One region of the Blautia sp. HCP3S3_B11 genome, then DNA from elsewhere that is predicted to be linked to it. Evidence: a T-box and tRNA genes for the amino acid it is inferred to sense, from the RefSeq annotation. Region 1 holds a T-box; the other holds one or more tRNA genes.
What was found. A T-box is a leader RNA that pairs with one kind of tRNA and senses whether it is charged. The one in region 1 lies ahead of thrS (threonine--tRNA ligase), so its partner is inferred to be a tRNA-Thr.
Positions count from the first base shown of each region.

Region 2: it encodes a tRNA-Thr, which carries the amino acid that the T-box ahead of thrS (threonine--tRNA ligase) is inferred to sense. The anticodon was not compared.

Region 1 is NZ_JBQHVP010000007.1:177,767-183,561, reverse strand. Features, by position in the region: gene rsxC (electron transport complex subunit RsxC) at 1-1,313, shown strand, start outside; gene ACTNC0_RS07390 (methylenetetrahydrofolate reductase C-terminal domain-containing protein) at 1,315-1,935, shown strand; gene ACTNC0_RS07385 (methylenetetrahydrofolate reductase) at 2,124-3,002, shown strand; T-box leader at 3,368-3,573, shown strand; gene thrS (threonine--tRNA ligase) at 3,754-5,715, shown strand.
Region 2 is NZ_JBQHVP010000015.1:31,596-37,390, reverse strand. Features, by position in the region: gene cysS (cysteine--tRNA ligase) at 1-728, shown strand, start outside; gene ACTNC0_RS12720 (Mini-ribonuclease 3) at 869-1,300, shown strand; gene rlmB (23S rRNA (guanosine(2251)-2'-O)-methyltransferase RlmB) at 1,297-2,034, shown strand; gene sigH (RNA polymerase sporulation sigma factor SigH) at 2,169-2,768, shown strand; tRNA gene ACTNC0_RS12705 (tRNA-Thr) at 2,891-2,962, shown strand; gene ACTNC0_RS12700 (glutamine--tRNA ligase/YqeY domain fusion protein) at 3,840-5,507, shown strand; gene ACTNC0_RS12695 (hypothetical protein) at 5,646-5,795, opposite strand, start outside.

The DNA.
Region 1 (5,795 bases):
CAATCAGAGATGACAGACTGAATGGATATTATGGTGGTGTTCATCCGTCAGAGCGCAAGGAATTAAGCGAGCATATCGCACTTAAGAGATTCCCTGAGCCGAAGACACTCGTAATCTCCATGTCACAGCATCTGGGCGCACCGGCGAACCCGATCGTTCAGGTAGGTGACACTGTCAAAGTCGGACAGAAGATTGGTGAAGCTGCCGGATTTATCAGTGCTCCGGTACATTCCAGCGTAAGCGGAACCGTAGTTGCTGTTGAGCCTCGTATGCATGGCACAAGAGGCAGTGAAGTGATGGCTGTTGTTATTGAATCGGATGGAAAAGATACTCTGCACGAATCCGTACAGCCACATGGTGATCTCGACAGCCTGACTCCGGATGAGATTATCGACATCATCCGTGAAGCAGGAATCGTTGGTATGGGTGGCGCAGGTTTCCCGACATGTGTCAAACTGAAACCGGCGAAACCGGTTGATACCATTCTCCTCAACGGATGTGAGTGTGAGCCGCTTCTTACAGCTGACCACAGAGTTCTTCTTGAGTTTGCAGATGACATCATCTTTGGTCTGAAAGCAATCCTTAAGACAACAGGTGCCGAGAAGGGTATCATCGTTATCGAGGATAACAAGCCGGATGCCATCGAATTAATGCAGGAAAAAGTTGCCAATATCGGAAATATGGAAGTATTTGTTGCAAGAACCAAATACCCGCAGGGCGCTGAGAAAACTCTCATCAAGCGCGTTATGGGCAGAAAGGTTCCAAGCGGTGGTCTTCCGGCAGATGTTGGTGTTGTAGTAGATAATATCAGTACCGTAAAAGCAATCTCCGATGCGATCCAGAAAGGTATGCCTCTGGTTGAGCGTGTTGCAACTGTAACAGGCGAGAAGATTAAGAACCCGGGCAACTTTATCATCAAGATCGGTACCAGCGTAAAAGAGCTGATCGATTACTGTGGTGGATTTACAGATGATGATGTACTTGTTAAGATGGGTGGACCTATGATGGGATTCCCTCTGAGTACTCTGGAAGTTCCTATGATGAAGGGCTCCAACGGTATTATCGCGATCGATACAGACGAGACGAAAGAGCAGCCATGTATCAAGTGTGGACGTTGTGTGGATGTATGTCCGATGGAACTTTCTCCACTGTATTTCGTGAAATATGCGAAGGAAGAGAACTGGCAGGCTATGAAAGACATGAGCGTTATGGATTGTGTTGAGTGCAGATGCTGTCAGTATATCTGTTCTTCCAAGATTCCGATCATTAACAGTATCAAAGCCGGAAAAAATGCAGTAAGGGGGATGAAGTAATATGTTAATAACCCAGTTAAAAGCAAAAGAAACTATCACATCACTGACAGCTGGAAAGAAAGTTTTCATCATTAACTGCCATGGATGTAAAGAAGTTCGTTTTCCGGAAAAAGAAGCTGTTGAACTTCAGAAGGAGCTCTCCGCTGAAGGAAATGTGACAGGAATTATGACAACGGATTATATCTGTAATCCGGAAAATATGCAGTTACGTCTTAAGAAACATATGGATAAGATCAAAGAGTCTGATCTTGTTTTAGTATTCTCCTGTGGTGTTGGTGTACAGACCATTTCAGAATATCTGGATGACAAGAAAGTATGCGCAGCCTGCGATACATATCCGGTACCTGGTTTCCAGGGCGTGACACCGTTAGAATATAAATGTGATCAGTGTGGTGAGTGTTATCTGAACCTTACCGGCGGAATCTGCCCGATCACAGCATGTTCCAAGAGTCTTGTAAACGGCCAGTGCGGCGGTTCCAAGAATGGCAAATGCGAAGTGGACAGCGATATGGAATGTGGATGGGAGCGCATCTACAGACGTCTGAAAGAGATCGGACGCCTTGATCTGCTGAAATGCCCGACACAGATTCATAATTTCGCAACAGATGATGATGTGAAATAATATAGAAGCATAAGTTACGATACTGTCCACTTAGAATTGCAGCGCGGATTTATATACAGGGCATAAGACCAGAATATTTGAGCATTGTATGAGTATTGCAGATATGCTTTGTAGCTATGTTTTGTGGAATGTATATAAATGGAGTGGACAGTATTCAAGATTAATTATATTGATTGGAGTAATGTACAATGAAAATGAAAGAATTATTCGATCGTGGTGAATTTGTAGTTTCTGCAGAGGTGGGACCGCCAAAAGGAATCCATGTAGATGAGCTGGTAGAAGAAGCCAAAACTTATCTCAAAGATGTTCATGCAGTTAACGTAACAGATAACCAGTCTTCTGTTATGCGTCTTGGATCTCTTGCTATGTGTAAGGTTCTTAAGGATGCCGGTATGGATCCGATTTTCCAGCTTGCATGCCGTGACAGAAACCGTATCGCTCTGGAATCTGACCTTTTAAGTGCAGCAATGCTTGGTATCGAGAATATTCTCTGTCTGACAGGTGACCATACAAAGATGGGTGACCACCCACAGGCAAAACCGGTATTTGACCTTGATTCCGTATCCCTTCTTCACACAGTGAAGCTTCTGGAATCCGGTGTAGACCTTGGGGGAAATGAATTGGTTGGTGAGCCGCCTAAATTCTCCAAAGGTGCTGTTGTATCTCCATGCAGCGATTCCGTTGATGCACAGCTTGCAAAGATGGAAAGAAAAGTTGCAGCAGGTGCAGATTACTTCCAGACACAGGCTGTATTTGAGCCGGAGAAATTCATCAAATTCATGGAGAAAGCAAAACAGTTCGGAAAACCGGTACAGGTTGGTATCATCATTCCGAAATCCGCTGGAATGGCTAAATTCATGAACAACAACGTTGCCGGTATCCACGTTCCGGATGAGATGATCGAGGAACTCAAAGCTGACAAAGAAAAGACAAAAGCAGGTATCACAGGTGTTGAGATCGCTGCACGTATCATCAAAGAGTGCAAGCCATACTGTCAGGGTGTACATATCATGGCACTTGGCTGGGAATCCAAGATCCCGGATCTGCTGAAACTGGCTGAGATCTGATTTTTACGAGGAAATTAGCCGAATCTGTTATCTGGTATAGGACCAGATAGAGAAAGCGGATTACAAATATCCGCCAGACATTGAGATTATAAGGTAATGAACTGAGATATATCATAAAAAGTACATGAGGAGCTGCCCTGTTCACATATGAAAATGTATGTGGACGGGCAGCTTTTTGTATTATATCTTTATTGTTCACTCTGTTTGCAGCAAGACACTTTGTAATGTAAAAATATGAATCTCTTTGTGCAAAACCTAAGGAGTATTGTATATCACGGAATCGTGAGAACAGTAATTTTTAGCATTTTGATGATTGACAAATTTATTCTTCAAGTTTATAATAGGCGGCAGAAAAGATAAGAAAGACCAACACGCTGAAGAGAAGAGTACGCTGAGAAACGTTACAGAGAGAAATGCATTTTGGTGCAAGCATTTTATCGCGAACCAGCCGAAGACCACCTCTGAGTGACTTTAATACAGTCCGGTGATTCCGTTACCATCAAATGAAGTGGTTCTGATAAAACAGAACAATCGGGGTGGAACCGCGAGTATATGATATCTCGTCCCCTACAGTATTTAACCGTACTGTAGGGGATTTTTTTATTTCTTTCTTTTGCCCCTTTGCAGTACAAAAGCACCGGCAGAATTTTTTTAAGGAATTCTGCTATATATTTTGGATTGGCATGCTGTACTATAAGTCAGTGTGCATCTGAAAAATATAAAAACAAATTATAAAAAGGAGATAATGACCATGATCGTAACATTAAAAGACGGCTCAAAAAAAGAATACGCCGAAGCTAAATCAGTAATCGACATCGCTTACGACATCAGCGAGGGACTTGCACGTGCAGCCTGTGCAGGAGAAGTAAACGGAGAAGTTGTTGACTTAAGAACAGTTCTTGACAGTGACTGCGAATTAAACATCCTCACAGCCAAAGATGAGAAAGGACTTGCAGTTCTTCGTCATACAGCATCCCACGTACTTGCTCAGGCAGTACAGACCTTATATCCGGATGCAAAGGTTGCTATCGGACCTTCTATCGATACCGGATTCTACTATGATTTCGACTGTCCTCCATTTTCCCGTGATGACCTGGATGCAATCGAAAAAGAAATGAAGAAGATCATCAAAAAAGGCGCAAAAATCGAGCGTTTCGCAAAATCAAGAGAAGACGCTATTGCATACTTTAAAGAGAAAAACGAGCCATATAAAGTAGAACTCGTAGAAGACCTTCCGGATGGAGCAGAAATCTCCTTCTATTCTCAGGGAGACTGGACAGATCTCTGTGCAGGACCTCACCTTATGAGCGTAAAAGGTGTGAAAGCATTCAAGCTTCTCTCTTCTTCCAGTGCTTACTGGAGAGGCAGCGAAAAGAACGCAATGCTGACACGTATCTACGGAACAGCTTATGCTTCCAAAGATGAACTGAAAGAGCATCTTGAGCAGATGGAAGAAGCAAAGAGACGTGACCACAACAAACTTGGCCGTGAGATGAAAATCTTTACAACTGTAGATGTAATCGGACAGGGACTTCCGCTTATCATGCCAAACGGTGTCATCATCATGCAGGAACTTCAGCGTTGGATTGAAGACGAAGAGACAAAACGTGGCTATGTAAGAACTAAAACTCCATTAATGGCTAAGAGTGATCTTTACAAGATTTCCGGTCACTGGGATCATTACAAAGACGGTATGTTCGTCCTCGGAGATGAAGAAACAGATAAAGAAGTATTTGCACTTCGTCCAATGACATGCCCATTCCAGTACTATGTATACAAAGCTGAACAGCACAGCTACCGTGACCTGCCACTTCGTTACGGTGAAACATCTACTCTGTTCCGTAACGAGGATTCCGGCGAAATGCATGGTCTGACACGTGTACGTCAGTTTACGATTTCTGAAGGACATCTGATTGTAAGACCAGACCAGATGGTGAAAGAGTTCAAAGACTGTATCGCACTTGCTCAGTACTGTCTGCAGGTTCTCGGCGTAGAAGAAGATGTAACTTACCATCTTTCCAAATGGGATCCGAATAACAGAGAAAAATATATTGGTGCACCGGAAGTATGGGAAGAGACAGAAGGCCATATCCGCCAGATGCTTGAAGAGCTGAATATTCCATTTACAGAGGATGTCGGAGAAGCTGCATTCTACGGACCTAAGGTTGATATCAACGCCAAGAACGTATACGGAAAAGAAGACACAATGATCACAATCCAGTGGGATGCTCTTCTTGCTGAACAGTTCGATATGTACTATATCGACGAAAACGGCGAAAAACAGCGTCCATACATCATCCATCGTACATCCATGGGATGCTATGAGAGAACACTGGCATGGCTGATTGAGAAATATGCAGGTATGTTCCCAACATGGCTTTGCCCGGAACAGGTTCGTGTCATTCCGATTTCCGAGAAATTCCACGACTATGCTGCCAAAGTTGAAGCACAGTTAAAAGAAAACGGAATCCGCTGCTCCGTTGACCAGCGTTCCGAAAAGATGGGCTACAAGATCCGTGAAGCACGTCTTGCAAGAGTTCCATATATGCTCATCGTTGGTGCTAAAGAGGAAGAAGAAGGCAAAGTTTCTGTAAGAAGCCGTTACCTTGGCGATGAAGGAACGAAAGAACTTGACGACTTCCTCGCAGCAATCAAAGAAGAAATCAAGAATAAGACTATCCGTAAGATTGAAGTTCAGGAAGAGAATAAATAATTTGTAACTACAAGTATTGTATTGTTACGAAGAGGAAAGCAGGGACTAAAAACAGCCCCTGCTTTTTCTTATTATTGTTA
Region 2 (5,795 bases), on a different contig from region 1:
GCGGTGAGGACCTGATCTTCCCACATCATGAAAATGAAATTGCACAGAGTGAATGCTGCAACGATAAGATTTTTGCAAAATACTGGATGCACAATGCATTCTTAAACATTGATAACAGAAAAATGTCCAAGTCTCTTGGAAACTTCCGTACTGTACGTGAGATCAGCGAGCAGTATGATCTTCAGGTACTTCGTTTCTTCATGCTGAATGCACATTACAGAAGCCCGCTGAACTTCAGCGCAGATCTGATGGAAGCTGCAAAGAATGCGTTAGAGCGTATCACAGATGCAGCTGCAAACTTAAAAGACAGAAAAGCAGCAGCACAGACAGAGGCTGCGACAGATGCAGAGAAAGAACTCCTTGCACAGTCTCAGGAGTTTGTTAAGAAATTCGAAGAAGCAATGGATGATGACTTCAACACTGCGGACGCACTGGCTGCAATCTTTGAACTGGTTAAATTTGCCAACACAAATGTATCCGAGGAAAGCTCCTCAGAATTCGCCGGAGCACTGCTTGATACAATGGTAAAATTATGCGATGTACTTGGTCTGAAAGCAGAGAAGAAAGAAGAAATTCTTGATAAAGAAATTGAAGATCTGATCGCAGAACGCCAGGAAGCAAGAAAAGCAAAGAACTTTGCGAGAGCAGATGAGATCAGAGATGAACTTCTGGCTAAGGGAATTATCCTTAAAGATACCCGTGAGGGAGTAAAATGGAAACGAGCTTAAACGGTATGGCAGAAATAAATGAGTTTGATAAGCGTGATATTGCTGTCAATGAAAACGAAGCAGATGAGGCAAAAGTTGATGAGATAAAAGCTGTTGCTATTGAAAAAGATTCTGAAAGCAAAGGCGATTTGAGTAGTGGAATGGACATTATCGGTTTGAAAGGGATGCTTCATCAGGCATTTCATCTGAAAGATAATGATATGAGGTCTTACTCACCCTTGACTTTAGCTTATATCGGAGACGGTGTTTACGAATTGGTGATCCGCACGGTTCTTGTGAAAAAAGGAAACTGTCCGGTAAATCAGCTGCACAGAAAGGCAAGCAGTCTGGTTAAAGCAGGCACACAGTCTTCTATGATGGAAGTGATCGAACCAATGCTTACGCAAGAGGAGCACAGTGTTTATAAAAGAGGCAGAAATGCGCACTCCCCGACAATGGCAAAGCACGCAACAATGGCAGATTACCGCAGAGCAACCGGATTTGAAGCTCTGATGGGATATTTATATTTAAAAGATGATTTCGGCAGAATCATAGAACTGGTTCGTGCAGGAATCGGAGAGGATCAGATATGAGTGAACAGATAGAAGGACGCAATGCAGTCCTGGAAGCTTTTCGTTCCGGTAAATGTGTAGATAAGCTGTTTATCCTGGATGGATGCCAGGATGGACCAGTCCGCACTATTGCCAGAGAGGCAAGAAAAAAAGATACGATTATCAATTATGTGGCAAAAGAGCGTCTGGATCAGTTAAGTGAGACAGGTGCACATCAGGGCGTGATCGCCCAGGTAGCTGCTTATGAATATGCAAGCGTAGAAGATATCCTTGTAAAAGCAAAGGAAAAAGGGGAAGATCCATTTATCTTTATTCTGGATAATATTGAAGATCCTCATAATCTCGGTGCAATTATTCGTACTGCAAACCTGGCAGGAGCACATGGCGTGATCATTCCGAAGAGACGTGCAGTAGGACTGACCTCTACAGTTGCCAAGACTTCAGCAGGTGCATTAAACTATACACCTGTTGCAAAAGTGACAAATCTGGGACATACCATTGATGAGCTGAAAGAGCAGGGAATGTGGTTTGTATGCGCAGATATGGGCGGAGAAACTATGTATAACCTGAATCTTACAGGTCCGATCGGAGTTGTGATCGGTAACGAAGGTGAGGGAGTAAGCAGACTAATTCGCGAGAAATGTGATTTTGTAGCATCTATTCCGATGAAGGGGGATATTGATTCCCTGAATGCATCAGTAGCAGCAGGTGTACTCGGCTATGAGATCGTACGTCAGAGAATGCAGAAGAAATAAGTGCCATATTTACATTAGTTATTAGAGAGTTATGTGGTTAATCTGTTTTGGTGTAAATGGCGTATTGGTTGTGCAGCAGAATAGAATTGTTTCAGTTAATAGCAACATTTATGGAAAACGGAAGGTTTAAATTGATGAAACAGTATGACGGAATCAAGGATGAAGAATTAATCTTTCGCTTTAAAAACGGAGAGTCAGAGATTCTCGACTATCTTATGGAAAAATACAAGAACATGGTCCGCAAGAAAGCAAGGACTATGTTTCTGATAGGCGGGGAGAATGATGATCTGATACAGGAAGGTATGATCGGACTGTTTAAGGCAGTCCGCGACTACCAGCCGGACAAAGATGCCACATTTCAGACTTTTGCGAGCATATGCGTGGACAGACAGATTTACAATGCAATCCAGAGTTCTAACAGGCAGAAACATCAGCCGCTTAACTCATATGTCTCTCTCAGTGAGCAGGACGGAGAGAACGAAGAACATCTTGGTGATACCTGGGTAGAAAATCCGGAATCGATCATCATCGACCAGGAAAACGTTGAGAATCTGGAACAAGAGATCACCACCACATTAAGCCCGATGGAGAATCAGGTACTGGAATACTATCTGGCAGGAAACGGCTACGGAGAGATTGCCGAACTTATGGGAAAAACACCAAAATCCATAGACAACGCACTCCGCAGAATCCGCACCAAAATAAAAGAACAACTGGAACAGCTCCGTAAATAAAAAAATACAGAATTTTAACCGAAGGTAATTTTTATAAAAATAAAAAAGTTAAAAAATAGGGATTGACAATACGGTTAAGTTCTGGTAACATATCCAAATGTGAGCGGTAAATCTGACACGATGCTGATGTGGCTCAGAGGTAGAGCACTTCCTTGGTAAGGAAGGGGTCACGGGTTCAATTCCCGTCATCAGCTTTTTTTAATGCTTGAAAATAAAAATAGAAGCTCATAAGCTATCAAAATAAAGAGGGTTTATGGGCTTTTTGTGTTATGTTAGAGATGAGTTGTTTGCAATGAGACATCTTCAAAATACATATGATTTTGTATGATCTGGATTCTTGATATAGTCTCTTAACACCAGATTAATATATTGACTGAAAGAACAATCATTATCCTCTGCAAGTTCTTATGCACGAATAAACTCAATATTATTTTATGAACGTTTAAGAACTCTTTGTACTTCTAAAGATATAAGAGATATGATATACTACAGTGTTGTCCAACCGATACCCGGCAACGGGAGGAGATGATCTACGTGGATGTTGTAATTTCTTTTATTGTCTCCTTGATGGCTGGTGTAGCTTGCCACTACATCATAAATGGATAGACGGCAATAAGTAGGACAACGCTAACCTGGCAGTTTCTTGTCTACACTAAAAAACAAGAAGAAGCCCTCGGTACTGGGAATACCGGGGGCTTTATTCTTTTTGTCCACGTGGACTTGTAATTTCTTTCTGCCTACCGGCATTATAGCATATGCAAGATGAAAGTGCAATATACAAAAAAAGTAGCAGATTCCAGATAAATGCAGTCGTTACTGTTCACACGCCACTATCAGCCTCAACAGTGCATAAAATAAGGCTTGCCACCATTGTGGAAACAGTTGACAGATGGAATTTCCAATGATAATATAAATTCATTCGTTTGTGCTTAATAGAAGGAAAATCAATATAGTTAATAAAATGTACTTATACTATAACTGAAAATAACGGATATACTGGTTTTGTGGGTACGGGCAGATGATGCAGTGACATGAAATATGTATAAAATACGAAAAACAGGAGGGAAAAAGATGGAGAACGAAACAGTTTCCAAGAATTTTATTGAGAATATTATTGATAAAGATTTAGCAGAGGGTGTTTATGACACCGTGCATACACGTTTCCCGCCAGAACCGAATGGATATCTTCATATCGGTCATGCGAAATCTATTCTTTTAAACTATGGCCTTGCTCAGGAGTATAACGGCAAATTCAACATGCGCTTTGATGATACAAACCCGACAAAAGAGAAAAGCGAATTTGTAGATTCTATTAAAGCTGATATCAAATGGCTGGGTGCTGACTGGGAAGACAGACTTTTCTTTGCATCTGACTATTTTGACCAGATGTATGAAGCTGCTGTAAAGCTGATCCAGAAAGGAAAAGCATACGTATGCGACCTGACAGCAGATCAGATTCGTGAATACCGCGGAACACTTACAGAGCCAGGTAAAGAAAGCCCATACAGAAATAGAACTGTTGAAGAGAATCTTCAGCTTTTCGAGGAGATGAAAGAGGGTAAATATGCAGACGGAGAGAAAGTACTCCGCGCTAAGATTGATATGGCATCTCCGAACATGAATATGCGTGACCCGGTTATTTATCGTGTTGCTCATATGACACACCACAGAACAGGCGATAAATGGTGCATCTATCCGATGTATGACTTCGCTCATCCGATCGAAGATGCAATCGAGGGAATCACACATTCCATCTGTACACTGGAATTCGAGGACCACAGACCACTGTATGACTGGGTTGTAAAAGAACTGGAATATCCGCAGCCTCCGAAACAGATTGAATTTGCAAAACTTTACCTGACAAATGTTGTCACAGGTAAACGTTATATCAAGAAACTTGTAGAAGAAGGAATCGTAGACGGATGGGATGATCCGCGTCTGGTTTCCATCGCAGCACTGCGCCGTCGTGGCTTCACACCGGAATCTATCAAGATGTTTGTTGAACTTTGTGGTGTATCCAAGGCAAACAGCTCTGTTGATTACGCAATGCTTGAGTACTGTATCCGCGAGGACCTGAAACTGAAACGTCCGCGTCTGATGGCAATCATTGATCCGATCAAACTTGTGATCGATAACTATCCGGAAGGTGAAATTGAGTATCTGGAAGCTCCGAATAATATGGAGAACGAAGAACTTGGAACACGTAAGATGCCATTTGGCAGAGAACTTTATATTGAGAGAGAGGATTTCATGGTAGATCCGCCTAAGAAATATAAGAGAATGTTCCCTGGCACAGAGGTTCGTCTTATGAATGCATATTTTGTAACATGTACAGGATACGAAGCAGACGAAGATGGTACAGTACGCGTAGTACATTGTACTTATGATCCGGCAACAAAGGGTGGAAACGCACCGGATGGCAGAAAAGTAAAAGGAACAATTCACTGGGTAGAAGCAAGCCAGGCTGGCAAAGCAGAAGTTCGTCTCTATGAGAATATCGTAGATGAGGAAAAAGGTGTATACAACAAGGAAGACGGTTCACTGAACGTAAATCCGAATTCTCTGACTAAAGTTACTGCTTATGTAGAGCCTGCACTGATGAAAGCAAAAGGCTATGACAGCTTCCAGTTCGTAAGAACAGGATTCTTCTGCGCAGATATCCATGACTCTAAGGAGGGAGCACCTGTATTTAACCGTATCGTATCTCTTAAGAGCTCATTTAAACTGCCGAAAGCATAATGTAATAAAAGATAAAGAAACAGCCAGGCGATTATTCGTCTGGCTGTTTGCAACATATAGTATAATTACGCTGTAATGCTTTGGTGATATAAATTTCCATATGATTAAAAATATCTGCTAGTGTGCCGACAAGTTGATTCATTCCTCAGATTCAGCTGCTGCCTCAATAGCTTCTTCGAAGTCTTTTGGATCGTCGGCATCTTCTTCCTCTTCGTCAGCATCTTTGATTTCAACTTCTGTGGCTGCTTCAGGAGCTTCTTCTGAATTTTCTGAATCAGATTCAGCTGC